2 regions of the Sediminicoccus rosea genome follow, and region 2 is predicted to be linked to the other one. Evidence: predicted binding sites of a transcription regulator. Region 2 holds the regulator's gene; the other holds the start of a gene.
The links. Region 2 encodes HrcA, which represses chaperone genes, less so after heat shock. Its sites were predicted from a motif close to GTTNGCACTCNCNNNNNGNGAGTGCNAAC; they were not measured.
Positions count from the first base shown of each region.

Region 1: the regulator HrcA is predicted to act here: its motif matches at 11,273-11,301, upstream of groES (co-chaperone GroES).

Region 1 is NZ_CP137852.1:4,927,683-4,943,044, forward strand. It holds gene metW (methionine biosynthesis protein MetW) at 39-638, opposite strand; gene R9Z33_RS23745 (DinB family protein) at 674-1,210, opposite strand; gene metX (homoserine O-acetyltransferase MetX) at 1,225-2,373, opposite strand; gene R9Z33_RS23755 (chorismate mutase) at 2,452-3,231, shown strand; gene hisC (histidinol-phosphate transaminase) at 3,234-4,322, shown strand; gene R9Z33_RS23765 (prephenate/arogenate dehydrogenase family protein) at 4,362-5,249, shown strand; gene R9Z33_RS23770 (putative bifunctional diguanylate cyclase/phosphodiesterase) at 5,608-7,782, opposite strand; gene R9Z33_RS23775 (VIT1/CCC1 transporter family protein) at 7,856-8,590, opposite strand; gene R9Z33_RS23780 (cold-shock protein) at 8,705-8,908, opposite strand; gene groL (chaperonin GroEL) at 9,234-10,880, opposite strand; gene groES (co-chaperone GroES) at 10,925-11,215, opposite strand; gene R9Z33_RS23795 (usg protein) at 11,508-11,780, shown strand; gene R9Z33_RS23800 (heme biosynthesis HemY N-terminal domain-containing protein) at 11,962-13,212, opposite strand; gene R9Z33_RS23805 (hypothetical protein) at 13,212-14,366, opposite strand; gene R9Z33_RS23810 (uroporphyrinogen-III synthase) at 14,363-15,064, opposite strand; gene hemC (hydroxymethylbilane synthase) at 15,066-15,362, opposite strand, start outside.
Region 2 is NZ_CP137852.1:332,393-347,754, forward strand. It holds gene R9Z33_RS01590 (hypothetical protein) at 1-400, shown strand, start outside; gene mobB (molybdopterin-guanine dinucleotide biosynthesis protein B) at 445-945, shown strand; gene R9Z33_RS01600 (molybdopterin molybdotransferase MoeA) at 949-2,196, shown strand; gene R9Z33_RS01605 (enoyl-CoA hydratase-related protein) at 2,227-2,979, shown strand; gene R9Z33_RS01610 (non-canonical purine NTP pyrophosphatase) at 3,085-3,684, opposite strand; gene rph (ribonuclease PH) at 3,681-4,397, opposite strand; gene hrcA (heat-inducible transcriptional repressor HrcA) at 4,539-5,615, shown strand; gene R9Z33_RS01625 (nucleotide exchange factor GrpE) at 5,647-6,198, shown strand; gene R9Z33_RS01630 (Bug family tripartite tricarboxylate transporter substrate binding protein) at 6,287-7,243, shown strand; gene R9Z33_RS01635 (type III PLP-dependent enzyme) at 7,275-8,405, opposite strand; gene R9Z33_RS01640 (hypothetical protein) at 8,843-8,983, shown strand; gene R9Z33_RS01645 (SDR family oxidoreductase) at 8,990-9,769, opposite strand; gene R9Z33_RS01650 (thiazole synthase) at 9,806-10,582, opposite strand; gene thiS (sulfur carrier protein ThiS) at 10,586-10,807, opposite strand; TPP riboswitch at 10,846-10,969, opposite strand; gene aroQ (type II 3-dehydroquinate dehydratase) at 11,076-11,531, shown strand; gene accB (acetyl-CoA carboxylase biotin carboxyl carrier protein) at 11,528-12,037, shown strand; gene accC (acetyl-CoA carboxylase biotin carboxylase subunit) at 12,235-13,575, shown strand; gene R9Z33_RS01670 (Bug family tripartite tricarboxylate transporter substrate binding protein) at 13,636-14,601, shown strand; gene R9Z33_RS01675 (TetR family transcriptional regulator) at 14,645-15,283, shown strand.

The DNA of each region.
Region 1 (15,362 bases), 530 kb from region 2:
GGGCGCGCGCCACAGAAACCGGCCGGAAGGCAGGCCGGCTACTTGCGCCGCAACTGGAACAGCGCCTGCTGTCCGAACAAATTGGCGAGGCGCACCGAGCGCTTCCAGGGCGCCTTCAATCCGCGCTCATCCACGGCGAGCCAGCGCTCGATCACATAGCCCTCCATCTCCGCCAGGGCGAAGAAGTCGAGGATGGTGCAGGGATGGATGTTGGGCGTCTCGTACCAGGGGCGGGACCAGGTCTCGGTGTCCGGCATGCGGCCGCCCAGCAGCAGTTTCCACCGCACCTCCCAATGGCCGAAATTCGGGAAGCTCACGATCGCGTGCTGGCCGATGCGCAGCATCTGGCGCAGCACCTCGCGCGGCTTTTCCACGGCCTGCAGCGTGCGGCTCAGCACCACATAGTCGAAGGCGCCGTCGGGGTAGAAGGCAAGGTCGTTATCCGCGTCGCCATGGATGACGGCGAGGCCCTGCGCCACGGCCTCCGTCGCCTCGCGCATGTCGATCTCGATGCCGCGCGCATCCACATTCTTCTCGGCCGCCAGATGCGCCATCAGCGCGCCATCGCCGCAGCCGATGTCGAGCACGCGGGCACCCTCGGGGATCATCTCCGCGATGAGGCGCAGGTCGAGCCGCATGTTCTTCGCGACATACTGGATCGTGCCGTCGCGCATCATCGCCGCTCCGCCCAAAGGTCATCCTCGCTCCAGCCGAGCGCCGCGAATTCCGGCGCGCGCAGATGCGCCTCGCCCCAGCAGTAGAATTCGTCGAGCTGTGGCGCCGCGCGGCCCAGCATGGCGTGTGCCTGGCCGCGATGATGGATCTGGTGCTGGAAGAGATGCAGCAGCAGCCGATCCGTCCGCTCGCGCTGCACGCGATGGCCGCGCTGCACCTCGATGATGCGGCCGAGATCCTTCTCCCGCAGCGCCTCGCACCAGGCGATCAGCCGCCGGTCCACCGCCGCCTGCGCGGCTTGCAGCGAAGCCACGTCCCGGCAGGGCTCGCGATCCGCCCAGGCGGCGGGGCCCAGCGTGCCGCCCTCCAGCGCGTCCACATAGAAGTGATCGATGATGAGGATGTGGTTCAGCGTGGCGCGGAGCGAGGGGAAGAAGCCCGTGCGCTCCTGCTCGAACTCCGCCTGTGAAAGTCCCGCGCAGAATCCCAGCAGGCGATGATTGGCCCAGGCATTGTTGCGCGCCTGCGCGCGCATCAACAGCGCGCCGCTCATACGCCGAGCGCAGCGGCTGCGCCCGCGAGAAACCCGCCCAGCGCACGATGGAATTCCGGCTCGTCCAGCAGGAAGGCGTCATGCCCCTTGTCGGTCGTGATCTCGACGAAGCTGACCCGCGCGGCGGCCGCGTTCAGCGCGCGCACCAGGGCACGGCTCTCGCTGGTGGGGAAGAGCCAGTCCGACGAGAAGCTCGCCACGAAGAAGCGCGTGGGCGTGCCGCGGAAGGCGTTGGCGACGGTGCCGTGCTCATTCGCCAAGTCGAAATAATCCATGGCGCGCGTGATGGTCAGGTAGGAATTCGCGTCGAAGCGGCGGACGAAGGTGCTGCCCTGGTGGCGCAGATAGCTCTCCACCTGGAACACATCCTCCAGGAAGGTCAGCGCGCTCGCGCCCTGCAGGCGGCGGCCGAATTTCCGCGTCAACGCCGCCTCGGAGAGGTAGGTGATGTGCGCCACCATGCGCGCGACCGAGAGGCCCTGCGCGGGGATGCGCCCATCCTCCCAGTAGCGCCCGCCCTTCCAGTCCGGGTCGGAATGGATGGCGGCGCGGCCCACCTCGTGGAAGGCGATGTTCTGCGCCGAGTGATGCGTGGCGCAGGCGATGGGCGCGGCGGCGAAGACGCTCTCCGGGTAGGTCGCCGCCCATTCCAGCACCTGCATGCCGCCCATGGAGCCGCCGATCACCGCCAGCAGCCGCGCGATGCCCAGATGCTCGATCAGCTTCTTCTGCGCGCGCACCATGTCGCGGATGGTGACGGTCGGGAAATCCGTGCCCCAGGGGCGGCCCTGGGGCACGCCGTTCTCGTCCGTCATCTCCTCGCGCGGGCCGGTGGAGCCCATGCAGCCACCCAGCACATTGGCGCAGATGACGAAGAAGCGGTCCGTGTCCACCGGCTTGCCGGGGCCGATGATGGCATCCCACCAGCCATCCTTGCCGGTCACCGGCTGGCGCTCGGCCACATACTGGTCGCCCGTCAGGGCGTGGCAGACCAGGATGGCATTGCTGCGCGCCGGGTTCAGCCGGCCATAGGTGCGATAGGCGACCGCCAGCGGCCGGATCACGGCGCCGCAATCCAGCGTCAGGCCCTCGGGCAGGACTGCGCGCTGGTGCTGGACCTCCGGGAAGGGGGCGATTTCGTTCATGGAAGGCCAGAGATAAGGCCTGCCTTGCCCCGGGGCAACTTGGCGCGCGGCGCCGGCGCCGCTATGCCTCTCGCACCCATGTCCGAACCAAAACCCGACCCCGACACGCTGGAGGCGCTGCGCGCCGAGATCAACAGCCTCGACGACGCGATGCATGACCTGCTGATGCGCCGGGCCGAGGTGGTGCACCGCCTCAGCGCGAGCCAGGCCAAGCCGGCCGGCACCGTGCTCCGGCCGGGGCGCGAGGCGGCGATCCTGCGCCGGCTGCTGGCCCGGCATGCCGGCCCCCTGCCCCGGCCCGCCCTGGTGCGGCTCTGGCGCGAGCTCTTTGCCAGCTCCGTCGCGCAGCAGGGCAATTTCAGCGTGGCCCTCCCGGCCGACCCGGCCTTGGCTCGCCTCGCCGCCGAGCATTTCGGCGTCACCACGCCGCAGCGCCAGCACCCCTCGCTCGGCGCCGCGCTGGCCGCGCTGGGCCACCGCGAGGCGAGCATCGCCGTCCTCCCCTGGCCACGCGAGAGCGACAACGCGGCCGAGGAATGGTGGACGCGCTTCGACGCGCAGCACCTCTCCGTCATCGCCCGCCTGCCCTTCGTCTCCGACCGCGAGCCGCCGCTGGAAGCCGCCGTGATCGGCCTGCACCCGGCCGACCCTTCGGGCCGCGACGCGACTTTGCTGCGCGTGGAAATGCCGGGCGAGCCGAGCCGCTCCGCCCTGGCCGCGCATTGCGGCGCGGGCCGCGTGCTCATCATGCGCCGCGGGCCGGGCTTCACCCGCGCCCTGGTCGAGACGCTGGAGACGCCGCCCGCCGGCGCCACCATCCTCGGCCGCTACGCCATTCCCGAACGAGGGACCAAGTGACCATGAACGCCCTGCTGCCGCGCCCCTCCATCCTCTCCATCGAGCCCTATGTGGGCGGCGAGTCGAAGATCCCGGGCGTGAACCGGATCATCAAGCTCTCCTCCAACGAGGGCGCCTTCGGCCCGCCGCCGATGGCGCAGGAGGCGATCATCGCCAGCGCGCGCGAGGCGCATCGCTACCCCGATGGCGGCGCCACGAAGATCCGCGAGGCGATCGGCGCCAAGTTCGGGCTCGACCCCGCGCGCATCGTCTGCGGCAATGGTTCGGACGAGCTGATCGCCTACCTGATCCTTGCCTATGGCGGCGAAGGCACCGAGCTGATCATGCCGGCGCACGGCTTCGTCATGTATGACCTGACCGGCCGCTATGCCGGCTGCCGCGTCATCAAGGTGCCCGAGAAGAACCTGCTGGCCGATGTGGACGCGATGCTCGCCGCCGTCGGCCCGCGCACCAAGCTGGTCTGCCTGGTGAACCCCAACAACCCGACCGGCGCGCTGCTGCCGCAGAGCGAGGTGAAGCGCCTGCGCGCCGGCCTGCGCGACGACATCCTGCTGATCCTGGATTCCGCCTATGCGGAATACGTGACGGACCCCGATTACGACCCCGGCCAGGCGCTGGTGGATGCCTCGGGCAACACCGTGATGACGCGCACCTTCAGCAAGATCTTCGGCCTGGGCGGGCTGCGCTTGGGCTGGGCCTACATGCCGCCGCAGGTGGCGGACGTGCTGGCGCGCATCCGCGGCCCCTTCAACGTGAACGCGACGGCCATGGCCGCCGGCATCGCGGCGCTGGCCGAGCCGGGCTGGATCGAGCGCAGCGTCGCCCACAACACGGAATGGCGCGCCAAGACCGTGGCCGGCCTGCAGGCCGCGGGCATCAAGGTCTGGCCGAGCGCCTGCAACTTCATCCTCGCCGATTTCGAGGATGTGGCGAAGGCGAAGGCCGCCGATGCGGCGCTGCGCGCGCGCGGCATCATCGTCCGCGGCGTGGGCGGCTACAGCCTGCCCACCTGCCTGCGCATCACCATCGGCACGGCCGAGGAGTGCCAGATGGTGATCGAAGGCCTGACCGAATTCATGAAGAATGTTTGACGCCCTGGCGCGACGTGCGCGTTCGTCGGATCCGCACGCGTGACCGAACCCCTCTTCGACCGCCTCTGCCTGATCGGCGCCGGCCTCATCGGCGGTTCCATCGCGCGGCGCAACCGCGAGGGCCATGCGCTCGCGCGCGAGGTCATCGTCACCGCCAACAGCCAGGCGACGCGTGACCGCGTGCGCGAACTGGGCTTCGCCGACCGCGTCGAGGATGACATCGCCGCCGCCGTGCGCGATGCCGATTGCGTCATCCTCTGCGTGCCCGTCGGCGTCTACGCGCAGGTGATGGCGAAGATCGCGCCCCACCTGAAGCCCGGCGCCATCCTCACCGATGTCGGCTCCACCAAGGGCTCCGTCATCCGCGACCTCACGCCGCTGCTGCCGGCGGGCGTGCATCTCGTCCCCGCGCATCCCATGGCCGGCACCGAGTATTCGGGCCCGGATTCCGGCTTCCCCACGCTCTTCGAGGGCCGCTACGTCATCGTCACGCCCACCGAGGGAACCGACCCCGCGGCGGTGGAGAAGGTGCGCGAGCTCTGGCGCCGCTGCGGCTCCATGATCGAGAGCATGGACCCCGTCACGCATGACAAGGTGGTGGCCATCGTCTCCCACCTGCCGCACCTCATCGCCTTCACCATCTGCGGCACGGCTGACGACCTCAGTGAGGAAACGCGCGAGAGCGTGCTGAAATTCGCCGCCTCCGGCTTCCGCGACTTCACGCGCATCGCGGGCAGCGACGTGAACATGTGGCGCGACGTCTTCCTCAACAACCGCGAGGCGGTGCTGGAAATGCTCGCCCGCTTCACCGAGGACGCGCAGGCCTTCGGCCGCGCCATCCGCTGGGGCGAGGCCGGCTTCATCGAGGACCGCATCAAGCGCGGCCGCAAGATCCGCCACAGCCTGATTGAGCGGAAGCAGGCTTAGTTCACGCCCTCAAGCGCCGGGCGCCGCCTCCGGCGGCTTGGCTTCGCCGCGCCATGGGCGCGCTGGACCATGAGCCCGGTTGGGCGGCGCCGGCCGCGTTGCGGCCGGATGGTTTTGCTGAGCGGCCCCAAGCGCCGGGCGCCGCCTCCGGCGGCTTGGCTTCGCCGCGCCATGGGCGCGCTGGACCATGAGCCCGGTTGGGCGGCGCCGGCCGCGTTGCGGCCGGATGGTTTTGTTGAGCGGCCCCAAGCGCCGGGCGCCGCCTCCGGCGGCTTGGCTTCGCCGCGCCATGGGCGCGCTGGACCATGAGCGCCGGCCGCGTTGCGGCCGGATTCTCCGAGCATGCTGCCTGTCTTGATCACGCCCGCGCCAACAGCTTCGGTGCCGGCGGCACCAGTTCCTCCGGCCGCATCGGCCGTCCCACCAGCCAGCCCTGGATGATGTGGCAGCCCGCGCGGCGCAGCGCGAAAGCCTGGCCCTCCGTCTCCACCCCCTCGCCGATCACCTCGATCCCCATGCCACGCGCCAGCGCCATGGTGGCGCGCAGCACGGCGTAGGATTTCGGATCATCCGGCAATCCCGCCGTGATGGAACGGTCGAGTTTCAGCCGCTGCACCGGCAGGCGCACCACATGCGGCAGGCCGGAATGACCGCCGCCGAAATCATCGAGCGAGAGCGGCACCCCCACCTCCCGCAGCGCGGCCAGGGTCCGCGCCACGCCGGGCAGGTCGCGAATGGCCAGGTCCTCCGGGATCTCGATTTCCAGCCGCGCGGCCTCCACCCCGGCCGCGGCCAGCGCCTCCGCCACCTCGGTGGCGAAGGCCGGGTCATGCAGCGTCGCGATGGAGATATTGATGCCAAGATGCGCCGGCGCCTCCGGCCGCGCGCCCCAGCCGGCCAGCAAGGCCACCGCGCGGTTGAGGACGAAGCGGTCGAGCTGCAGCATCAGCCCCGATTCCGCCGCCGCGACGAGAAGCTCCGCCGGCGGCACGCTGCGGCCGAGCCGCGCACTGTCCCACCGGATCAGCGCCTCGGCGCCGATCAGCCGTCCGCTCTCGAGGTCGAGCTGCGGCTGCACATGCAGCTCGAGCTCGCCGCCCACCAGCGCCTCGCCGAATGCCTCCCGCAGCTCCGCCCGCTGCTCGGCCCGCGCACGCAGCGCGGGCTCGAACAGCGCCACCGCATCGCCGGAGGCCGCCCGCGCCTCGAACAGCGCGAGGTCGGCGGCGCGCAGGAGCTGGTCCGCCTCCTGCCCGTGTTCCGGCGCGCAGGCGACGCCCAGGCTGCCGGACAGCGGCAATTCCGTGCCGCCGATCTCGATCGGCCGGCGCAGCGCCTGACGCAGGCGTTCGGCCAGCGGGGCCGCGCTTTCCGCCCCGGCGCCGAAGGCCAGGACGGCGAATTCATCCCCGCCCAGCCGGCTCACCAGGTCGCCGGGGCGCACCGCCTCGCGCAGCCGCCGCCCGGCCTCCACCAGCAGCGCATCGCCCATCGCCTGCCCGTGGCGGTCATTGGCCGCCTTGAACTGGTCGAGGTCCACCAGCACCAGCACGCCGCGCTGCTCGGCGGCCAGCATCTCCTGCAGGGCCGCGCGGAAGGTGCCGCGGTTGATCAGCCCGGTGAGCGGGTCGCGCTCGACCAGATGCTCGATCCGCTCCTGCGCGGCCTTGAGCGGCGTCACATCCACCACGGAGAGGATGCAGCCCCGCAGCCCCTGGGCCGAAAGCCAGGGCGAGGCGGTGATCCGCAGGCGCCGCTCCGTCTGGCAGGGCAGGGCGAGCTGCGCCTCGCTCTCCACCTCCGTGCTGAAGCCGAAGGGACCCTCCGGATCGGCGGGCGAGGTGAGCACGAGGCCGGATTCCGCCAGCGCCGGCGGGGCCTGGGCGCCGAACAGCGCCGTCAGGCGGCGATTGGCGAAGATCGTCCGCCCCTCGTCATCCAATTGCCAGATGCCGACGGGCGCCATCTCCAGCAGCGCGCGCAGGCGGCCCTCGGATTCCGCCAGGGCCAGCTCGCCGCGCTTCACGGCGGAGATGTCCACCGCGAAGACCGCGACCTCGCCGCCCGGCAGGCGCGTCTGCCGCATGCGCTCCCAATGGCCCTCGGCGGTGAGGATCTCGAAGGGCTCGCCATCGGCGCGGGCGTGCTTCCCCATCCGGCGGGCCATCTCGGCGGCGCGCTCATGGGGCGGCAGATGGGCGAGCAGCGCCTGCATCACGGCGCCCAGATGCGGCCGTGGGCCGAGCGGCGCGACGCGGCGCGTCCATCCCTGCTCGGGCCGCCCATTGTGCCAGACCAGGCGTTGATCGGGCGCGTAGATGGCGACGCGATAGGGCGTGGCGGCCATCACCTGCCGCCAGAGCGAGCCCTCACGGCGCAGGCGGCAGGCCCACCAGCCGAGCAGCCCGAGCGGCAGGACCAGCAGGAGAGCCCAGGGCGGCGCCGGCAGCCAGGCAAGGCCGAGCATCAGCGCCGCGGCCAGGGCGGTGCCCAGGCACAGAAGCGGGAGGTTCAGGCGCGGCGGATGGGGCATGGCACTCTCTTCCAAGGGAAGATAGCGCCGGGGCCGGTTAAGCCTTCCTTGCGGCTCCGCCGGAAAAACCGATTCAGATCAGCGCGATGAGCGCCAGCGCGGCCAGGGCGCCGCCGCCTGTCAGCAGCGCGGCGCGCAGTGCGCCACCCGCGGCCACCTGCCCTTCCGCGCGGGCCAGCAGCCAGCCCGCCGCCGCCACGCCGCCGAGCGTGAGCAGCAGCGAGGGCCAGGCGCCCGGCGCGGCCAGCAGCATCAGCGGCAGCAGGGGCAGGAGTCCGCCCAGCGCCTGGCCGACCGCCAGCGCCGCCGCCTCCTGCGCCGCACGCGCCGGCTGCGGCTCGATGAGGTCGAGTTCGAAGCGCATCATGAAGTCCACCCAGCGGCGCTTGTCGGCGGCGATCGCTTCCACCGCGCGGGCCAGCGTGTCGCCGCGCAGCCCGTAGCGATGCAGCACGGCCGCCACCTCCCAGCGCTCGCGCTCGGGATAGGTCTCGGTCTCCTCCTCCTCGCGGCGGCGCTCGGCCGCGTAGCGTTCGGTGGCGCCGAGCACGGCGAAGTAGCGCGCGAGCGCCGCGACCACGGCGCCAGCCCCCAGCGCGGCCACGCCGCCCGCAAGCAGCGCAGGGCCGGTGACGCCCAGCGCCATGAGCCCGATGACCACCGCGAGCGGCAACACCGGCCCCTGCGCGAGGCCTGTGAGGAAGGGCACCTCGGCACGGCTCAGCAGGGCATGCTGCTCCCCCTCCGGGGGCCCTGGCGGTGCGGGCGGCAATCCGTCGCGATAGGGGTGGGGGGCAGGCTGATCCATGGGGCGATCCTACCTCATCCGGGCATCGCGGCGAAACCTCCGCATGGCGCAACAAAAAAGGGCGCCCGGTGAGGGGCGCCCTTTCGGCTCGACAGTCCCGTGGGACCGTCGAATTCAGCTGGCCTTGAGGTTGACCGCGGACGTCTTGCCGCGCTCTTCCGCCAGTTCGTAGGAAATCTGCTGGCCATCCTTGAGGCCCTGCAGGCCGGCGGCCTGAACCGCCGTGATGTGCACGAACACATCGGAGCCACCACCGGCCGGCGAGATGAAGCCGTAACCCTTGGTCGCGTTGAACCACTTCACGGTGCCAGAAGCCATCCGCTTATTCTCCAAAAGCATGCGCGCGGGAATCTCCGGCGCATTATCACCCACTCCAGCCGGACTTCGCAGGACATGCGCTTCACGCCCACACCTTTCCCGGCAGGGGCACGCGATGTCCGGCGGGTACACATCCAGCGGGTCTGAAGAGAGCTTCTGGGGTCGGCACGGCAAGACGAAGGTGGGAGCACAAGCGCAGATCGGCCGGGGGAAGTCAAACAAAACCGGCAGGCCTTCTGCCATGCACCGGACGCGTGGCGCGCAAAAAGAAAGGGCGGCCCTTGCGGACCGCCCCTCCCGTTACGCGAACCGAGGTGACCTGGACTTAGAAGTCCATGTCGCCCATGCCGCCCATGCCGCCACCGGGGCCACCGGCGGGCGCCGCGGCCTTCGCCGGACGCTCGGCCACCATGGCTTCCGTGGTGATCAGCAGCGAGGCGACCGAGGCCGCATCCTGCAGCGCCGTGCGCACGACCTTGGTCGGGTCGATGATGCCGGCGGCCACCAGGTCCTTGTACTCGTCGAGCTGCGCGTCGTAGCCGAAGGTCCACTCGCCCGAGCGGAGCACTTCACCCGCGATCACCGCGCCGTCCTTGCCGGCGTTGGTGGCGATCTGCTTGACCGGCGCCTGGATCGCCTTGCGGACGATCTCGATGCCGACCTGCTCGTCGCTGTTCAGGCCCTTGAGGCTGCCCAGGTTGGTCGAGGCGCGCAGCAGCGCGGTGCCACCACCCGGAACGATGCCTTCCTGAACGGCGGCGCGCGTCGCGTGCAGCGCGTCGTCCACGCGGTCCTTGCGCTCCTTCACTTCCACTTCGGTGCTGCCACCGACGCGGATGACGGCCACGCCACCGGCGAGCTTCGCCAGGCGCTCCTGCAGCTTCTCGCGGTCGTAGTCCGAGGTGGTCTCCTCGATCTGCGCCTTGATCTGCTCGCAGCGGCCGTTGATCTCGTCCTTCGAGCCGGCACCATCCACGATCGTGGTGTTCTCCTTCTCGATGCGGATGGTCTTGGCCTTGCCCAGCATCGCCAGCGTGACGGTCTCGAGCTTGATGCCGAGGTCCTCGCTGATCAGCTGGCCGCCGGTCAGGATCGCGATGTCCTCGAGCATCGCCTTGCGGCGATCACCGAAGCCCGGCGCCTTCACGGCGGCGATCTTCAGGCCGCCACGCAGCTTGTTGACCACCAGCGTGGCCAGGGCCTCGCCTTCCACGTCCTCGGCGATGATGACGAGCGGACGGCCGCTCTGCACCACGGCCTCGAGCAGCGGCAGCATCGGCTGGAGCTGGGAGAGCTTCTTCTCGAAGATCAGGATGTAGGGCTGATCCATCTCCGCGATCATCTTCTCCGCATTCGTGATGAAGTACGGGGAGACATAGCCGCGGTCGAACTGCATGCCCTCGACGACGTCGAGCTCGGTCTGGATGCTCTTGGCTTCCTCGACCGTGATCACGCCCTCATTGCCGACGCGCTCCATGGCGGAGGCGATCATCTCGCCGATTTCCTTCTCGCCATTGGCGGAAAGCGTACCGACCTGGGCGACCTCGGCGGAGGTGGTGATCTTCTTGGTCTTGGCCTCGAGCTCCGAGACGACCTGGGCCACGGCCTTGTCGATGCCGCGCTTGAGGTCCATCGGGTTCATGCCGGCGGCGACAGCCTTGGCGCCCTCGCGGACGATGGCCTGGGCCAGCACCGTCGCGGTCGTCGTGCCGTCACCGGCGGTGTCGTTGGTCTTCGAGGCCACTTCGCGCACCATCTGGGCGCCCATGTTCTCGAACTTGTCGGCGAGCTCGATTTCCTTCGCGACGGTCACGCCGTCCTTCGTGATGCGGGGCGCACCGAAGGACTTGTCGATCACCACGTTGCGGCCCTTGGGGCCCAGCGTCACCTTCACGGCATCGGCCAGGATGTCCACGCCACGAATCATCTTCTCGCGCGCGGAAGCGCCGAACTTCACGTCTTTGGCAGCCATTTGATCACCTCATATGGGGTTGAAAGCGATGGTCGTTCGGGCCTTTAGGCCTCGACGATGCCCATCACGTCGGATTCCTTCATGATCAGCAGCTCTTCGCCGTTGACCTTCACCTCGGTGCCGGACCACTTGCCGAACAGGATGCGGTCACCCGCCTTCACGTCGAGCGGGCGGACCTTGCCCTCTTCATTCACGGTGCCGGCGCCGACGGCCAGGACTTCACCTTCCTGCGGCTTCTCCTTGGCGGTGTCGGGGATGATGATGCCGCCCGCGGTCTTTTCCTCGGCCGTGATACGGCGAACGAGAACGCGGTCGTGCAAGGGGCGGAACTTCATGTCGGTTCTTTCCTCCTGATGAGTCAGGCTATGGGAACCTCCCCGCGTGCGGCGCCTGTTGGCACTCACTGGCGAGGAGTGCCAGCGACTTAGGCTTGGCCTCAGGCAGAGTCAAGACAGATGGCAGCACTCTCTGAGTGCGAGTGCTAATCCGCTGAATCAACAGAAGATTTTTCTGGCGAAGCCGCTTCCGATCATGTCAGCCTCATGACGTGACCAGCCCGTCGGACGGGCCGGCAGGAGGATCAGCCGGTCCCGCGGGTTGGAAAACGACCCCGAAGGAGGCTGCTTGATGCTGGATGTACTCTCCCCGATGGTCCGCCAGAAGGACTGGAGGCTCACCACCGCGGAAATCCTCTACCACATGCCCGACCACCCGGGCGTCCTGCAGACCTTCATCTGGCAAAAGCACGACCTGGCCCCGAGTTTCCCCGAACTCACCCGCTTCCTCGACTTCTGGAAGCGCGAGATCGAGGGGCCGCTGCATTCCGTTCGAGTCGCGAGCGCGGCGCTGATCCGCCCGGCGGACCTGAAATACGCGAACGGGGTGTTTTTGTTGCATTAATGCCCTCAAGCGCCGGGCGAAGTTTTTGACGCCCTCAGACGCCGGGCGCGGCCTCCGGCCGCTTGGCTTCGCCGCGCGACGGGTGCGCTTGGCCGCACGGGCAGTTGGGCGGCGCCGGCCGCGGTGCGGCCGGATTCGTCAGGGTTCGGCCTGACCTGATGTGTTCGGCGAGCTTGGGGGCTTAGCGGGCGGCCCCGCTCCAGGTGATCGCACCCGCCGTCCCGCAGGCCCCACAAAGCGGCTTCCACGCCGAATGCTCCGCCCCGCAATGCCCGCAGCGCCAGACCGGCTCGACCGGCGCGGCCGCCGCCTCGCGCAGCCAGCCCGCCTCGCGCTCGCGCGCCGCATCCGGCCCGTGCTCGGCGCGCTCCACCTCGCCCAGCAGGGCGTAGCAGCGCCGGTCGGCCTGGCCGGTCTCGCGCCAGAGGTTCAGCTCATGCCGCGCCCGGCCAGTCAGCCCGGCCTCGAAGGCGATGCGCGCACGCAACAGCCGGCTCTCCGGATGGGCCGGGGTGTGGCGGGTCAATTCCTCCACCAGCCGCACCCGGCGGATGCGGTCCGTGTCCAGGCCCAGCAGCAATTCCGCGATGCCGGGATGCGGCGCGGCGTTCCAGCCCTGCTGCAGCACGCCGCGCGCCCGGCGCGGGTGCCCGGTGTCCAGCAGCCGGCTGGCATGGGCGATCACGCCCGGCGCGAAGCCCGGCTCGGCCAGGAAGGCCTGGCGCTCCAGTTCGGCCGCGCGGAGTGGGTCCTTCTCCTGCAGGGCGGCCGCCAGGCTGAGCGCCGCGCGGGGCCCGTCGGCGCCCGAGAATGCCAGCGCCTCGCCCCAATCCTGCCGGCGCCGCGCCACCTCCGAACGCTCGGCGCGCAGCCATTCGGCGCTGGGCTCGGCCGATTGCGCCTCGGCCGCAATCTCGCGCGCGGCGTCCCAATCGCCCCGCGCCTCGGCTTGCCGCAGCAGGCCGCGCAGCCCCAGGAAGCGTGCCTCGGGCTGTGCCGCCAGGGCCTCGAAGGCCTCGGTGGCGGCGGCCTCGTCCCCCTCGGCGCGGGCGGCCTCGGCGGCCAGCAGCAGGAGCTGCGGGCTGTCCCCCATCAGGCGGCGGGCGCGCGTCACCTCGATGCGCGCGGCCTCCGCCCGGCCGGCGGCCAGCGCCACCAGGGCGCGGGTCAGCGCCAATTCGCCCTCGGCCCGGTGCTGCCGCTCCAGGCGCAGCCGGCGCCGCGCTGGCCAGGCCAGCAGCCAGGACCACAGGCGCAGCAGCGCGTGCAGCAGCAGGAAGCCCAGCGCCGCGGCCAGGATGCCAGCGGCCAGCGGCAGCCCGATCCAGAGGTCGCCATGGCGGATCTCGACGCTGCCGCCGAGATCCATCAGCGCCATCACGCCGGCGAAGCCCGCCAGCAGGACCAGCAGCAGCTTGAGGACCAGCCGCATCAGCCGCCGGCCAGGGCGCGCAGGGCGAAGCGCGCCTGGGCGAGGGCCTGGGCCTCCTCCAGCCAGGCGCGCATGCCCTGGCGCAGCGGCTCGGGCAGGCGGCCGAGATGCCCGAGCGCACCCTCCACATCGCCCGCCTCCAGCGCGCGCCGGGCGCGTTCCACATTGGCCTCGGTCGCGTCGCCCCAGACCACCTCCTCGCCCCGGCGGATGGTGAGCAGGCTGTTCAGCCGCGGCAGCGTCCCCTCCTGCGCGGCGGCGCGCGCCTGGCGCAGCGCCTCCTCGAAACCGAGGCGCAGCGCCGGTTCGGTCGGTGGCGGGCTGGTGGCGAAGCGCGCGAGGGCGGGCGGCGCGGGCTGGCCGAGCCGGGCCAGCGCCGGCGCCAGGGGCTGCCCGGCATCGAGCAGCGCGCGCAGGGCATCAATGGCCGCCAGCCGCTCGGTCCGTGCCTCGGCGGCGGAGAGACGCTGCAGGGCCTGCTCGACGGGGGCAAGGCGTTGCGCCGCCAGCGCCTCGATCGCGGCCACGCGCTGGGCGACCAGCGCCTCCAGCGCGGCCAGCCGCTGCAACAGCCCGGTCTCCAGATTGGTCACGCGCTGGCCGAGGCTCGCCTCGCCCGCCAGGCGCGCCTGGTCGAGATGCGCCACGCGCGCGGTGAGCGCCTGCTCCGCCGCCTCCCGCCGCGCCGTAGCATCGGCCATGCGGCCCGTGACGGCCGCATCCAGCGCCGCCGCGCGCTGGTCGAGCCGCGCGGTACCCGCCGCCTCCACCGCTGCCGCCGCCTCGGTGATGCGCTGGCCGAGCGCCGTCTGCAGCGCGGCGATGCGCTCCTGCAGGGCGGCCTCGCCCGCCGTGCGATTGGCCATGACCTGCCGCTCCAGCGCGGCGAGCGCCACCGGGTCGCCCGCCGGACGGTCGCTGAGCAGGCGGATGGTCGCCTCGGCGGCGGCCAGGCGGGTCAGTGCGGCTTCCAGGGCGACCGGCTCCACCACGGGCCGCGCGGCGAGTTGCTGAATGGCAGCCTCAGCCATCGCCACGCGGGCATCCGTGCGCGCGGGGGGCGTGCGGCCGCCGAGCAACCAGAGGATGGCCAGCACCAGCAGCAGCCCCGCCCCCAGCAGTGCCACCCAGGCGGGATCGAGCTTGCGGGTCATGGGAGCAACTCCAAGAGATGGTCCTGGTCGGGCCGCCGCGCCACGCGGATGCGTCGCCAGCGCACCGTCTCCAGCGCCGCCGCCACGCGCGGGCTGATGGCCAGCGCCTCGATGCCCTGGAGCGCCGCGCCAAGCCCGGTGCCCGCGAGCAGCGCCACGCTACACGCGGCGCTGCGCGGGGAGAAGAACATGGCGTGTGACACCTGACCGGCCGCGATGGCATCGCGCGCCGCCTCCGGCAGCGAAGGCGCCTCGCGCGCCGCATAGACGACGCGGCGGATCACGCGGAAACCCCGCGCCCGCAGCAGGGCCGTGAGGTCGAGCGAATAGGCCGCGCCCACCGCCAGCAGCAGCGGGCCCTCCGCCGGGCGCAGCGTCGCGGCGCAGAGTTCCGCCAGCGCCGCCGCATCGCCGCCGGCCGCCCGCACATCGGCGAAGCCCGCCGCGCGCGCCGCCTCCGCCGTCGCGGCGCCGACGGCCAGCACGGGGATGGGCCAGGGGATGAGCGCACGCGCGGCGGCGCGGCTGGTCAGCAGCAGGGCCTGGGCATGGGCCGGTGGGGCGAGCGGGCGGGGGGTCAGCAGCAGCGCCGGCGCGAGGACTGGCGTGAAGCCCAGGGCAGCGAGGCGGCTGGCGGTCTCGGCCGCGCCCGGCTCGGGCCGGGTGACGAGAACGCCCCGGGGGACGTGCCCGGTCATCTCAGCCGAAGATGTCGGCCGGGCTGTCCGCCCGCAATTCCTCGCCGAGCGTGGTGCCGAGCCGCGCCGCATCCTCCGCCGCGCCCTCGATCTCGCGCTTGAGCAGGAAGCTGCCATCCTCGCGCGCCACCAGCCCGGTCAGCCGCAGCGTGCCATCCGGCAGCAGCCGCGCATGCCCGCCGATCGGCGTGCGGCAGGAGCCGTCCAGCGCCGCCAGCAGCGCGCGCTCGGCCTTGGAGACGGCGGCCGCCTCGCGATCCTCGATGCCGGAGAGCAATTCGCGCAGTTCGACATCGTC
Region 2 (15,362 bases):
CCGCTTCGACACCTGGCGGGCGACCTATCGCTACACGCTGGTGCAGACGCCCGATTTCCGCCTGCGCGTCGGCCTCACCGGCCTGATCCGCGACGCCGAAATCCGGCTCAGCCAGAACGGGATCACGCGCAGCGATTCCAATGTCGGCTTCGTGCCGCTGCTGCATGCGAGCTTCGACTGGCGCGTGGCGCCGCGCCTCAGCCTGATGGGCGAGGTGGATGGGCTCGCCGCCTCCCAAGGCAGCGCGGTGGATCTCGGCCTGCGCGCCGGCTTCGACCTGACGCCGCAATGGCAGGCAACGCTCGGCTGGCGCATGCTGACCGGCGGCGTGGACAATGACACCACCTACAACTTCGCCACCTTCCAGACCATCACGGCGGGCGTGGCCTATCGGTTCTGACGCGCATGCTTGACGCGCCGCGCCTGGGGGTTTGAAAGGCCCCCATGCGCATCATCGGCCTCGCGGGATGGAGCGGCGCGGGCAAGACCACGCTCCTCACCCGGCTCATTCCGGAACTGCGGGGGCGCGGGCTTCGCGTCTCCACCCTCAAGCACGCGCACCACGCTTTCGACGTGGACCAGCCGGGCAAGGATTCCTTCGAGCATCGCGCGGCCGGCGCCTCACAGGTGCTGGTCGCCTCTGCGAAGCGCTGGGCGCTGATGACCGAACATCGCGACGCGCCGGAACCGGCCCTCGCGGAACTGCTCACGCATCTCTCCCCGGTGGACCTCGTCATCATCGAGGGCTTCAAGCGCGAGGCGCATCCGAAGATCGAGGTGCACCGCGCCGCCAACGGCAAGCCCTGGCTGCACCCGGAAGATCCGCGCATCGGCCTGGTGGCGAGCGATGTAGCCCCACCCCCGGGCGCCCCCGCCTGGGTGTCGCTGGACGACATCCCCGCCATCGCCGATGCCGCGCTGCGCCTCGCGGTGGACTATCGCTGAGCCATGGCGCAGCTCTCCGATGACTGCTTCGCCTTCGGGGGACCGCTGCTCACGGTGGAGCAGGCGCAGGCGCTGATCCTGGAGCGCGTGACGCCGCTGCCGGGCGCCGAGGAGGTTCCGCTGCGCGCGGCGCTGGGTCGCGTGCTCTCTGGCCCGTTGCGGGCGCAAACGCCGCTGCCGCCCTTCTTCAACTCGGCGGTGGATGGCTATGCCTTCCGCCATGCCGATCTCTCGCCCGATGGCGAGACGCGCCTGACGCTGGCCGGCCGCATCGCCGCCGGGCATTCCGGCGGCATGGTCGCCCCCGGCACCGCCGCCCGCATCTTCACCGGCGCGCCCATGCCCGAGGGCGCGGACACGGTGATGATGCAGGAGGATGCGCGGCTGGAGGGTGATGCGCTGCTGCTGCCGCCCGGCCTCAAGCCCGGCGCCAATGCCCGCCCCGCCGGCGAGGATGTGTCCCAGGGCAGCGAGGCCCTGCCCGAGGGCCGCCGCCTGCGCGCGCCCGAGCTCGGCCTTGCCGCGGCGCTCGGTTTCGCGACGCTGCCGGTGCGGCCGCTGCTGCGCGTGGGCGTCTTCTCCACCGGCGATGAGCTGGCCTCGCCCGGTGCCGCGCTCGGCCCGGCGCAGACCTTCGACAGCAACCGCTTCACGCTGATGGCCATGCTGGCGCGCCTGCCGGTGCAGGTGACAGACCTTGGCATCCTGCCCGACGACGCGGCCGAGACGGCGCGCGCGCTGCATGCCGCCGCCGCCACGCAGGACCTGCTGGTCACTTCCGGCGGCGTCTCGACCGGTGAGGAGGATCACGTCCGTGCCGCGATCGAGGGTGCGGGCAAGCTCGTCTTCTGGCGCCTCGCGGTGAAGCCGGGGCGGCCGGCGGCGATGGGCGTGGTGCAGGGCGTGCCCATGGTGGGTCTGCCGGGCAATCCTGTCGCGGCCGTCGTCACCTTCCTGCATCTGGTGCGGCCGCTGGCGCTGCGCCTCGCTGGTGCGGCGCCCGAGACGCTATTGCGCGTGCCGGCCGTCAGCGGCTTCGCCTATCGCAAGAAGCTGGGCCGCCGCGAATATGTGCGCGTGACGCTCGCGGAAACCGAGGCAGGTCTCGTCGCCCAAAAATTCCCGCGCGAGGGCGCGGGGCTGCTCACCTCGCTCACGCAGTCGGACGGCTTCGCGGAACTGCCCGAAAGCGTCACGGAACTGGCGCCCGGAGCCCCCATCCGCATCCTCCCCTTCGCCGCGATCTTCTGATCTAATTCCCCTCCGCAAAGGGGAAACGCGATGACCGACCATGTGCTGACCGAGCGCCACGGCGCCGTCATGACCATCCGCCTCAACCGGCCGGAGAAGAAGAACGCGCTGACGCGCGACATGTATCGCGGCATGGCGGCCGGGCTGCACGCCGCGGCCGCCGATGAAGCGGTGCATGTGGTGCTGTTGGCCGGCGGCGCGGATTTCACCGCGGGCAACGACATCGGCGACTTCGCCAAGGCCGGTGAGCGTGACCCGAAGGACCCCGGTGCCGCCTTCGATTTCCTCGAGGCGATCCTCGCCTTCCGGAAGCCCGTCGTCGCTGCCGTGCGCGGCAATGCGGTGGGCATCGGCACCACCATGCTGCTGCATTGCGACGTGGTGGTGGCCAGCGAGACGGCACGGCTCATGATGCCCTTCACGCGCCTCGCCCTCTGCCCCGAGGCCGGGTCCTCCCTGCTCATGCCCGCGCGCGTCGGCCCCGCCATCGCCAATTGGTGGCTGTTGGCGAGTGCGGGCTTCAGCGGCGCGGATGCGGCGGCTGCGGGCCTCGCCACGCGGGCCGTCGCGGATGACGAGGTGGAGGCGACGGCGGCGCAGATGGCCGCCACGCTGGCCGCGCTCCCGCCCGGCTCGGTGCAGGAATCCAAGCGCCTGATCCGCGCGCCGCACATGGAGGCGGTGAAGGCCGCGATGGCGGCCGAGCGTGTCAGCTTCGGCGAGCGGCTGCGCAGCCCGGAGGCGCAGGCGGCGTTTGCGGGATTCCTCAAGAAGGCGAGCTGAGGCCTTTGCGAGAGGGCGCTGCCCTCTCGCGCTCTCGCGCCGACAAACTCAGTTTCTTGGATCTTCTGTGTGATGAAGGTGCAGGAAACTCAAGTTTCCTGCCGGTCAGCCCAAACACCCTGCCGCCAGCGCGGCGAAGGCCCGCGCCCGGTGGCTATGCCGCGCCTTTTCCTCCGGCGTCATCTCGCCGAAGGTCAGCGCAGCGCCATCGGGCACGAACATCGGGTCATAGCCAAAGCCATTCCCGCCGCGCGGCGGCGCCACCCAATGCCCGGCGCAGATCCCCTCGAACGCCTCGCTGTGGCCATCGGGCCAGGCCAGCACCAGCACGGCGACGAAGGCGCAGCGGCGCCGCGCGCTGCGATCCTCCGCGGCGATGCGCGCCATGGCAGCGGCATAGTCGCGCGTGCCGTCCGGCTGCATGGCCCAATCCGCCGTATAGACGCCAGGCGAACCCCCAAGCGCGGCCACGGCCACGCCGCTGTCATCGGCCAGGGCCGGCAGGCCGGTGGCGTGCGTGGCGGCCAGCGCCTTGATCCTGGCATTCTCGATGAAGGTCGTGCCCGTCTCCGCCGGCTCCGGCAGGCCGAGCGCGCCAGCCGAGGCCAGCTCCAGGCCATGCGGGGCCAGCAGCGCGGAAAACTCGCGCAGCTTGCCCGCATTGTGGCTGGCAAGGACCAGCCGGCCCGGCGCCAGCTTCCTCACAGGCCGACGGCGACCTTCTGGGCGGCGACCAGCTGCGCCACGCCGTCCCGCGCCATGTCCAGCATCGCGAGGAACTGCGCCTCGCTGAAGGGCGCTCCCTCGGCCGTGGCCTGCACCTCGATCAGGTTGCCATTGCCGGCGAGCACGAAATTCGCATCCGCATCGGCCGTGCTGTCCTCGGCATAGTCGAGGTCGAGGATCGCCTCGCCGCCCGCGATGCCGCAGGAGATGGCGGCGACATGATCGGTCAGCGGGATGGCGCTGAGGATGTTGTTGCGCTTGGCATGCTGGAAGGCCAGGTGCAGCGCGACCCAGGCGCCGGTGATGGCCGCGCAGCGCGTGCCGGCATCGGCGTTGATCACGTCGCAATCCAGCGTGACGGTCATCTCACCCATCGCCTTGCGGTCGGTCACGGCGCGGAGCGAACGGCCGATCAGGCGCTGGATCTCCTGCGTGCGGCCGGATTGCTTGCCGCGGGCCGCCTCGCGGTCGCCGCGGGTATGGGTGGCGCGGGGCAGCATGCCGTATTCGGCCGTCACCCAGCCCAGGCCCTGGTTCCGCATGAAGGGCGGCACGCGCGCCTCCAGGCTCGCGGCGCAGAGCACCTCGGTGTTGCCCATGCGGATCAGGCAGGAGCCCTCCGCATGCTTGGCGATGCCGGTCTCGATGGAGATGGGGCGCAGGGCGTCGGGGGCGCGGCCGGATGGGCGCATGTTCGGGCAATCCTCAGGTTTCTGGGGCCGCAATAGGCAAAGCGCGGCCCGCTGACCAGGGGCCACCCTTTGGGGCACCCTTGGGGGGCCGCCCGGGAAAGGTTGACCAATGCCCCCCGGATAACCAAGCTATCGCCAGCGATGCACACCCCCATCAAGACACCCCTCTTCGCGGTGCCGAGTATCGCCACCAGCGCGTTGGACCCCCGCTCGACCGCCGTGCTGCGCGAGCTGGTGGAAGTCTATGTCGCGACGGGCGAGCCCGTGGGCAGCCGCACCCTCTCCCGCCGCCTGCCGCTGAACCTCTCGCCCGCCTCCATCCGCAACGTGATGGCCGATCTTGAGGAAGCGGGGCTGCTCTACGCGCCGCACACCAGCGCCGGCCGCCTGCCGACGCAGCAGGGGCTGCGCCTCTTCGTGGATGGCCTGCTGGAATTCGGCGACCTGGCCGAGGAGGAGCGCGCCGAGATCGCCGCCCGCTGCGCCGCGCATGGGCGCTCCCTGCAGGACACGTTGGCGGAAGCCGGGCAGATGCTCTCGGGCCTGGCCGGCGCCGCGGGCCTGGTCGTGGCGCCGAAGGGTGAGGCGCCGCTGCGCCATATCGAATTCGTGCCGCTCGGCCCCGGCCGCGCGCTGGTGGTGCTGGTGCAGGGCGATGGCCGCGTGGAGAACCGCGTGATCGAGGTGCCGCCCGGCCTGCCGCCTTCGGCGCTGGTGCAGGCGGGCAATTATCTCAACGCCCGCCTCTCCGACCGCACGCTGGACGAGACGCGCGCCAATGTGATGGCCGAGATCGCCGCCAACCGCACCGCGCTGGACGCGCTGACCACCCAGGTGGTGGAGGCGGGCATGGCGACCTGGGCGGGCGGTGGCAGCGGCTCGCTCATCCTGCGTGGCCAGGCGCGGCTGCTGGAGAACATGGAGAACCTGGCCCGCGTGCAGGAGATCCAGGCGCTGTTCGAGCGGCTGGAGGCGCAGGAGACCACGCTCAAGCTGCTGGAACTGGCCCAGCGGGGCGAGGGCGTGCAGATCTTCATCGGCGCCGAAAGCGGCATCTTCTCCACCGCGGGGCTTTCCGTGGTGGTCGCGCCCTTCCGCAACGCGCAGGAGAAGATCGTGGGCGCGATCGGCGTGATCGGGCCGTCCCGCATCAATTACGGCCGTGTGATCCCGGTGGTGGACTACACGGCCCGCGTCATCGGCCGGCTGCTGGGTTGATCCGGCGCCGCCACGCGCCTACCTCTGAGGCATGAGCGAACAACCCAACCCTTCCCCGGCCGAAGCCACGCCGGAGACCCCTGACGCGCCCCCGCCCGCCCCCACGCCGGAGGAGCGCATCGCCGCCCTCGAGGCCGAGCTGGCCGAGATGAAGGACCGTTGGCTGCGCGCCGAGGCCGAGGTCCAGAACGTCCGCAACCGCGGCAAGGACGAGGTGGAGAAGGCGCGCAACTACGCCGTGCAGAAATTCGCCACCGACATGACGGAAGTGGCGGAAAACCTGCGCCGCGGGCTCGATCTTCTGCCCAAGGCGGAGGAAGGCGAGGCCGAGATCATCGGCAAGATGCGCGGCGGCTTCGAGGGGGTGGAGCGCTTCCTGCTGCAGCGCCTCGAAACCCACGGCGTGCACCGCAAGCCGGCCGAGGGCCAGCCCTTCGACCCCGAGCTGCACCAGGCGATGAGCGAGGCCCCCGCGCCGGAAGGCGTGGAGCCCGGCACGGTGCTCCAGGCATGGACCAGCGCCTGGACGCTGAATGGCCGCCTGCTGAAGCCCGCCATGGTGGTGGTGGCCGGCAAGGGCTGATCCTGCCTCTGGCATGATTTTCGCTCCGCCGAGGGGTGCGGCGCCGGATTCTCCGGTTTCTGCCGCGCCTTTCAGCAGGAGTGAGCCCATGCCCCTGTCCCGCCGCCTCATCCTGGGCAGCGCGCTCGCCGCGCCTGTCACCCTCGCGGCGCAACCGGCCTGGCCCAGCCGCCCGGTGCGCGTGATCAATCCCTATTCCCCCGGCGGCACCACCGATGTGGTGATGCGCCTGATGAGCGAGCGGCTGGAGCGCGCCTTCGGCCAGCCCTTCGTGGTGGAGGCGCGGCCGGGCGCCGGCGGCTCGGTCGGCACGGCGCAGGCGGCGCAGGCCGCGCCCGATGGCCACACCCTGCTCATCACCAACACCGGGCCGCTGACGGTCGCACCCACGCTGATGGGCAATATCACCTATCGGCCGGAGAGCTTCACCTTCATCACCATGTTTGGCGGCGCGCCTATCGTCTGCGCGGTGCGTGCGCAAAGCCCCTACCAGACGATCCAGGACTATGCGGCCGCCGCCCGCGCGCGGCCCGAGGGCATCAGCTTCGGCAATTCCGGCGCCGGCTCCATCGGGCATCTCGCCGGCATGCTCTTCGAGCAGGCGGTGGGGGTCAGGCTGCTGCATGTGCCCTTCCGCGGCGCGCCCGAGGCGCAGGCGGCGGTGCTCTCGGGCGACGTGACCTCGCTCTGGGATACGATCGGCGCGCATGCGGGCTCGGTGCGGCAGGGCGCGCTGCGGGCGCTGGCCTTCACCAGCGCCGAGCGCATCGGGATCTTCCCGAATGTGCCCACGGTGCGGGAATCGGGCTTCCCATCCGTCGTGGCGAACAACTGGTTCCTGCTGGCCGGCCCCGCCGGCATCCCGCCGGCCATCGCCACGCGCATCAACGAAATCTGTCAGGCCGCGATGCAGGAGGCCGTGGTGCGCGAGCGCATGGACGCGCTGGGGCTCGCCTCGCTCGGCAACATGAGCGGGGCGCAGATGCAGGCCTTCGTGGTGGAGGAAACGGCACGCTGGGCGCCGGTGGCGCGGGCGGCTGGATGATGGGGGAGCGCTCGCGCGCTCCCCGTCTCGATCAGATGTAGTGCTCGGCCAGCGGCTCGAAGCCGTTGAACTTCTGGCTGGCATAGGTGGTGACGTAGGCGCCGGTGGCCAGAAGCTCCACGCGGTCACCGGCCGTCAGCGCCATCGGCAGCCGGTAGTTGCTCTTCTCGTAGAGCGTGTCCGTGCTGTCACAGGTCGGGCCCGCGATGGTCACGGGGCCGTCGCTGCCGCCGTCATGCGGCGTGCGGAAGGCGTACTTGATCGACTCGCCCTCGGTCTCCGCCAGGCCACCGAACCGGCCGATATCGAGATAGACCCAGCGCACCGGGTCATTCTCGGCCTTGCGGCTGACCAGCACGACCTCGCTCGAGACCACGCCCGCATCGGCCACCAGGAAGCGGCCGGGCTCGATCACGATCTCGGGGATCGCATTGCCGAAATGCTCGGCCATGGCGCCCATGATCGCGGAGCCGAAATCGTCGATCTCGGGCACTTCCGCCTTGTAGCGCACGGGGTAGCCACCGCCGAGATTGACCATGCGCACCTTCACGCCAGCATCGGCGAGGTCGGTGAAGAGCATGGCGACCTTGGCGATCGCGGCCTCATAGGCGGCGGTCTTGGTCTGCTGGCTGCCGACATGGAAGGAGAGGCCGAAGGCATCGAGCCCGAGCTGCCCCGCGCGGATCATCAGCGCGCGCGCCATCTCGACCTCGCAGCCGAACTTGCGGCTGAGCGGCCACTCGGCGCCGTCATTGCCGACCAGGATGCGGCAATAGACGCGGCTGCCCGGCGCGGAGCGCGCGAGCTTCTCCAGCTCCATCTCGCTGTCGAAGGCGAACATGCGCACGCCTGCCGCATAGGCGGCGGCGATGTCGCGCTCGCGCTTGATGGTGTTGCCGTAGGAGATGGAGTCCGGCGCGGCGCCCGAGGCGAGGCACATCTCGACCTCCTGGAAGGAGGCGGCGTCGAAGTAGGAGCCGAGGCCCACCAGCCGGTCGAGGATCGGCGCGGCAGGGTTGGCCTTCACGGCGTAGTAGATGCGCGCCAGCGGCATCGCCTGCCGGAGGCGGGCGAAATTATGCGCAACGCGGTCCACATCCAGCACGAGGCAGGGCGTGGCCGGCTGGTGATCCGCCAGGTAGCGAGCGACCTTGGGGGTCATCGCACGATACTCCACAAACATGTGGAACCGACCCCATCAGGGGTGGCCCCAGATTGACGAAACGGTCGAACGAACCAGCGACCAGAAAAAAACCGTGGCGTGAACCACGGGGTTGCCAGAACGCTTGACGTCGTTGCGTAAACCTTGCGCCGCGGTGGCAAGCCTTATTCAGGGGCTCAGCTCCGTGGGCCTGGGGCCAGAGGCACGTGCGTACTGCGTCTTGTGAGGCGCGATGTAGGGCCAGCGGCACCAGCATGCAAGCGGGAAATCCCGGATGGGCGAAGTTTTTTCGTGTCTCCCCCCGGGGGCGCCGGAAACCCCGCCGAAAGCCCCCCGGGGGGCCACGGGAAAATGCCGGAATCTCCCCCAGGGAGGCAGGAGTGTTTCCGGCGCGTGTCAGCATTGCACCCGGCGCATCGGGGCGGGCGGCCGATTCGGTGAGCGTCACCCAACTCGGATCGAGAGCTGGCCTCGACGAATCCGGCCGCAACGCGGCCGGCGCCGCCCAACTGACCTCACGGCCAGCACACCTGTCGCGCGGCGAAGCCAAGCGCGCGGAGCGCGCGCCCGGCGTCTGAGGGCTTTTACAAAGTCCCCGGGTAGGAGCCGCCGTCGAGCAGGATGCTCTGGCCCGTCGTGAAGCCCGCATGGACCGAGCACAGGAAGGCCGCGAAGGCGCCGAACTCCTCGGCCGTGCCCAGGCGGCCAGCCGGGATGCCTGCCACCGCCCGGCGCTCCAGCTCCGCCACATCGGCGCCGCCGCCTTTGGCAACCACCTCCCAATTGCCGCGCACGCGGTCCGTGTCGAAGGGGCCCGGCAGCAGGTGATTGATGGTCACGTTGTGCGCGGCCACCCGTCGCGCCAGCGAGGCCAGCGCCCCGGTCAGCCCGGCGCGGGCACCGTTGGAGAGCTCCAGCCGGCCGATCGGCATCTTCACCGAATAGCTGGTGATGTTCAGGATCCGGCCGAAACGCCGCGCCTGCATGGCCGGCAGCGCGGCGCGGATCAGCGCGATCGGCGTCAGCATGTTGGCCTCCACGGCGCGGCGCCAATCCTCCAACTCGAATTGCGAGAACTCGCCCTGCGGCGGCCCGCCGGCATTGGTGATGAGGATGTCGGGCTCGGGGCAGGCGGCGAAGAGGGCGGTGCGCCCGGCCTCGGTCGTCACATCGCCCTGCACGGTGGTGACGGAGATGCCGGTCTCGGCGCGGATGGCGGCGGCCGTGGCTTCCAGCGCCTCGCCGCCCCGCGCGGAGATGACGAGCGAGACGCCCTCGCGCGCGAGGGCAAAGGCGCAGCCGCGCCCAAGCCCCTTGGAGGCCGCGCAGACGACGGCGGTGCGGCCCTTGATGCCGAGATCCATGATGTTTCCCCCTGGGTTCAGGGGGATGAGGCTATCTCAGCGGATCAGCCCCGTCATGGGGCTGGAGGCATCGGCCTTGTAGTCGCGCGGCATGCGGCCCGCGAGGTGCGCGGCGCGGCCGGCGATGACGGCGTGCTTCATCGCCACCGCCATCTTCACCGGATCCTGCGCGTGGGCGATGGCGCTGTTCAGCAGCACCGCGTCGCAGCCGAGCTCCATGGCGAAGGCCGCCTCGCTCGCCGTGCCGATGCCGGCATCCACCAGGACCGGCACCTTGGCCGCCGCCTTGATGGCGCGGATCATGTAAGGATTCACGACGCCCATGCCCGAGCCGATGGGCGCGCCCAGCGGCATGATGGCGACGCAGCCCATCTCCTCCAGTCGCTTCGCGGCCACGGGGTCATCGGCGCAATAGACCATCACCTCGAAGCCATCGGCGATCAACGCCGCGGCCGCCTCGAAGGTCGCGGCCATGTCGGGGTAGAGGAAGGGCGGCGGGCCCAGCACCTCCAGCTTCACCAGGTTCCAGCCGCCCGCCTCGCGAGCCAAGCGCAGCGTGCGGACGGCGTCCTGTGCGGTGAAGCAGCCGGCGGTGTTGGGTAAGTAAGTGTAACGGTCCGGCGGCACGAAATCCTGCAGCATCGGCGCCGAGGGGTCGCTCAGATTCACCCGGCGGACGGCGACGGTGACGATCTCGGCGCCGCTGGCCGCGATGCTGTCCCGCGTCTCCTCGAGCGACTTGTAGCGCCCCGTGCCGACGATGAGGCGCGAGGTGAAGCGGCGCCCGGCGACTTCCCAGCTGTCTTCGGTCAATTCTCAGCCACCCCCGATGAAATGGACGATCTCGATGGCGTCGCCATCGGCCAGCGCCGTCGTCGCGTATTGGGAACGCGGCACGATCTCGAGGTTGCGCTCGACGGCGACCTTGCGCGCGGCGAGGCCGATTTCCGCCAGCAGATCCGCCACGGTCAGGCCGGCCGGCACGCTGCGCGCCTCGCCGTTCACGGTGAGCTTCAGGCGTTCAGCCAGCTCGGACATCGCACGCTCTCCCGCCAGGGGGGCCAGGCCGGCGTGGGAGGGGAACGGGTGCCCATCCCTTCGCCGGCATGACCCGGATCAGGTTCGAAGGGTCACCGCTGCCGCGCGGACTCTCAGCCCCGACCTTTGGTGTTTCCGGGCGGGGCTCCCCTTGGTCCAGGGCAATCTGGTTCCGCGCGGCCCCGGGGTCAATGACCGGGCCGCGCTTGCCGCTGCCGCATGCCCCATGCTAGCCCCGCCAATCCATTCCCTGTTTGACCGAACCGCCATGAACCTCATCGCCGTCTTCAACGGCCCGAACCTCAACATGCTGGGCACGCGCGAGCCGGAGAAATACGGCACGGCGACGCTCGACGATGTGGAGAATCTCTGCGCCGAGGCGGCGGAGGAGCTCGGGCTCGCGATTGATTTCCGGCAGTCCAACACGGAAGGGGAGCTGGTCTCCTGGATTCAGGAATGCCGCGGCCGCGCCGCGGGCATCGTGATCAACCCGGCCGGCTACACCACCACCTCGGTCGCCATCCTGGACGCGCTGCTGGCCGTCGGGCTGCCGGTGATCGAGGTCCATATCACCAATATTCACCGGCGCGAGGAGTTCCGGCAGCACAGCCTGGTCTCCAAGGCCGCCACCGGCGTGATCGCCGGCCTGGGCGTCGCGGGCTATGCCCTGGCGCTGCAGGCCATGGCCAATCTCGTCGGCGGAAACGAGGATGACGACGCATGACCAGCGGCATTCAGTTCGATGCGGAGGCGATCCGCAAGCTCGCCGAAATCCTCCGCGAGACGGACCTGACCGAGATCGAGCTCTCCGAGAAGGAATCGCGCATCCGGGTCGCGCGGATCATCCCGCCCGCGCCGGTGGCGCCCGCGCAGTATTACGCGGCGCCCTCCATGCCGATGCCCATGCAGATGCCGATGCCGATGGGCGCGCCCGCGCAGGCGGCGCCGGCCCCGGCCGTGCCCGCTGCCGACCCCGAGGCGATCGACCCCAAGCATCCGGGCCTGATCACCTCGCCCATGGTGGGTGTGGCCTATCTCTCGCCCGAGCCGGGGGCCGCGCCCTTCATCACGGTCGGCGCCAAGGTCAGCGCGGGGCAGACCGTGCTGCTGATCGAGGCGATGAAGACCTTCAACCAGATCAAGACCAGCCGCGCCGGCACGGTCACGCGCATCCTGGTGGAAGCCGGCACGCCCGTGGAATACGGCGAGCCGCTGGTGCTGGTGGAATAGGGCGATGCCCCCGCGCATGCGCGCGTTTCCAGGACCATTCGTGCCGGGTGCGGGCCATGACCGGGCCGCACCCGTTTTCCCAGAATCCGGCCGCAATGCGGCCGGCGCCGCCCAACCGGATGCTTGGCCCAGCGCGCCCGTCGCGCGGCGAAGCCAAGCCGGCGGAGCCGGCGCCCGGCGCCTGAGGGCATAAATCCATGCTCAAGAAAATCCTCATCGCCAATCGCGGCGAAATCGCGCTGCGCGTGCATCGCGCCTGCCAGGAGATGGGCATCCGCACCGTCGCCGTGCACAGCACCGCCGATGCCTCGGCCATGCATGTGCGCCTCGCCGATGAGAGCGTGTGCATCGGCCCGCCGCTGGCGCGCGACAGCTATCTGAATGTCGCGGCCATCCTCTCGGCGGCGGCGATCACCGGCGCGGATGCGATCCACCCGGGCTACGGCTTCCTCTCGGAGAATGCCCGCTTCGCGGAGATGGTGGAGGCGCATGGCCTCACCTTCATCGGCCCGACGGCGGACCACATCCACATGATGGGCGATAAGATCGCGGCCAAGGACGCGATGCGGAAGCTCAACGTGCCGCTGGTCCCCGGCTCGCCCGGCGCGCTGGAGAGCTTCGAGGAAGCGCGCGAGATCGCCGATCGCATCAAGTATCCCGTGCTGATCAAGGCGGCGGCGGGCGGCGGCGGGCGCGGCATGAAGGTCGCGCATTCGGCGGAGGAGCTGGAGGAGGCGTGGCAGGTCGCCCGCACCGAGGCCAAGGCCGCCTTCGGCAATGACGCGGTCTACATGGAGAAATACCTCGACCGGCCGCGCCATATCGAGCTGCAGGTCCTCGCCGACACGCATGGCAACGTCGTGCATTTCGGCGAGCGCGACTGCTCGCTCCAGCGCCGCCACCAGAAGCTGGTGGAGGAGGCGGGCTCGCCCGTGCTGACCGCGGCCGAGCGTGACGCGCTGGGCGCGCAGGTGACGGCGGGCCTCCGGCAGCTCGGCTACCGCAATGCCGGCACGCTGGAATTCCTCTACCAGGATGGGCAGTTCGCCTTCATCGAGATGAACACCCGCCTGCAGGTGGAGCATCCGGTGACGGAGATGGTCTGCGGCGTGGATCTGGTGCGCGAGCAGATCCGCATCGCGGCCGGTGAGAAGCTGGGCTACGCGCAGGAGGATGTGCAGTTCAGCGGCCACGCCATCGAGTGCCGCGTGACCGCGGAAGATCCCGAGAGCTTCGCGCCCTCGCCCGGCCGGGTGAACACCTATCACGCGCCGGGTGGCCTCGGCGTGCGCGTGGATAGCGCGCTCTACTCCGGCTACGCCGTGCCGCCGCATTACGACAGCCTGGTGGCGAAGCTCATCGTGCATGCGCCGACCCGCCCGCAGGCCATCGCGCGCATGCAGCGCGCACTGGACGAGATGGTGGTGGACGGCATCAAGACCACGCTGCCGCTGCACCGACGCATCATGGCAGATGCCGAGTTCCAGTCGGGCGACTACACCATCCATTGGCTGGAGCGCTTCGTCGCGCGGGGCTGAAGGCTCTCCTTGCATGCCCGGCTGATCCCGGTGACGTTCCAGGGGCACAGGAGGCCCCGCATGCAAGCTCTCTCCCGCCGCGCAGCGCTGATCGGCGCGGGCGCGCTCGCCACGCCCGCGCTGGCCCAGGCGCCCTGGCCCGACCGCCCCATCCGCTGGGTCGTGAACTTCCCGCCGGGCGGCGCGGCCGACACCCTGTCGCGCATCCTCGCGCCCGTGGTGAGCACACGGCTCGGCCAGCCGGTGGTGGTGGAGAACCGGCCGGGCGCGGGTGGTGCCCTGGGGGCGGACATCCTGGCCAAGGCGCCGGGCGACCGCTTCCTGGTGATGATCTCCTCCGCCGCCTCGCACGGCATCGGGCCGGTGCTCTATCGCAATCCGCCCTATGACGCGCTGCGGGATTTCACCCACATCCGGCTGATCGGCACCTTCCCCTCGGTGCTGGCGGTGAACCTGGATTTCCCCGCGCGGAACCTCGCGGAATTCCTCGCCGTGGCGCGGCAGCGGCCGGTCTCCTACGGCTCGGGCGGCAATGGCACGCTGAACCACCTGATCGGGCAATTGCTCGCGCGCGCTGCCGGGGTGGACCTGACGCATGTGCCCTATCGCGGCTCGGCCCCCGCACTGACCGACACGATCAGCGGCCAGATCCCGGCCATCATGGAGAGCCTGCCCATCGCGCTGCCGCATCTGCGCGGTGGGCGGCTGCGTGCGCTGGCCAGCAGCGAGGCGACGCGCCCGGCCTCGTTCGCCGATGTGCCGACCTTCGCCGAGCAGGGCTTCCCCCAGGTGGTGGCGAGCAACTGGTTCGGTTTCTCGGCGCCGGCCGGCCTGCCGCCCGAAATCATCGCCCGCTGGGATGCCGAGATCGCGCACGCCCTGGCCGATCCGGCGGTGGTGGAGCGCTTCACGCCCATCGGCGTCCGGCCAGGCGCGGAGGGGCCGGCCGGCTATACCGCGCTGGTGCGGAGCGAGCTGGAGCGCTGGCGGGCGGTGATCGCGGCCGGGAACATCACGGCGGACTGAGTCCCCGCTTGCGCCCGGACGCCCGCGGGCCAATCTTGCGGGCATGATCACACCCGCCCCCGACCAAGCGATCCTCGGCGCCTTCTGGCGCGTCCTGGCCGGCAGCGGCTGGCATGGGCTGACGCTGCGCGCCGTCGCGGCCGAGGCCGGCCTGCCCCTGGCCGAGCTGCGCCGCCACTTCGCCACCCCGCTCCACATCCTGGCCGCGCATCAGCGCGCCGTGGATGCGGCGGTGCTGGAGGGGACGATCGAGGACCTCGGCAGCACGCCGCGCGACCGGCTGTTCGACGTGCTGATGCGCCGCCTCGATGCCCTCCAGCCGGACCGCGCCGGCGTGGTGCGCCTGCTGCGCGACCTGCCGCGCGCGCCGCTGCTGGCGCTGTGGTTCGCGCCGCGCAACGCGAGCTCCATGGCCTGGATGCTGGAGGCGGCCGGGCTGGACGCGGCGGGCCCGCGGGGGCTGCTGCGCGTGCAGGGATTGGTGGGCGTCTGGCTCGCGGCCCTGCGCGCCTGGGAGAAGGATGAGAGCGAGGACCTCTCCGCCACCATGGCCGCGCTGGACCGCGCCCTGGACCAGGCGGACCGCGCGGCGCGCTGGTTCGGCATGGCGCCCAGGGAAGCGGCGGCCGAGGCGGAGCCGGTGGCCGAAACCGACCCCGAATCGGCCGACGAAGTCATTTGACCGGCTTGCCCCCGGGCGTCTAGGAGTCGAAGAGGCGGTTTCCCGCCGGAACAACGGGTCGCTGGGGCCGGTTGCGGGG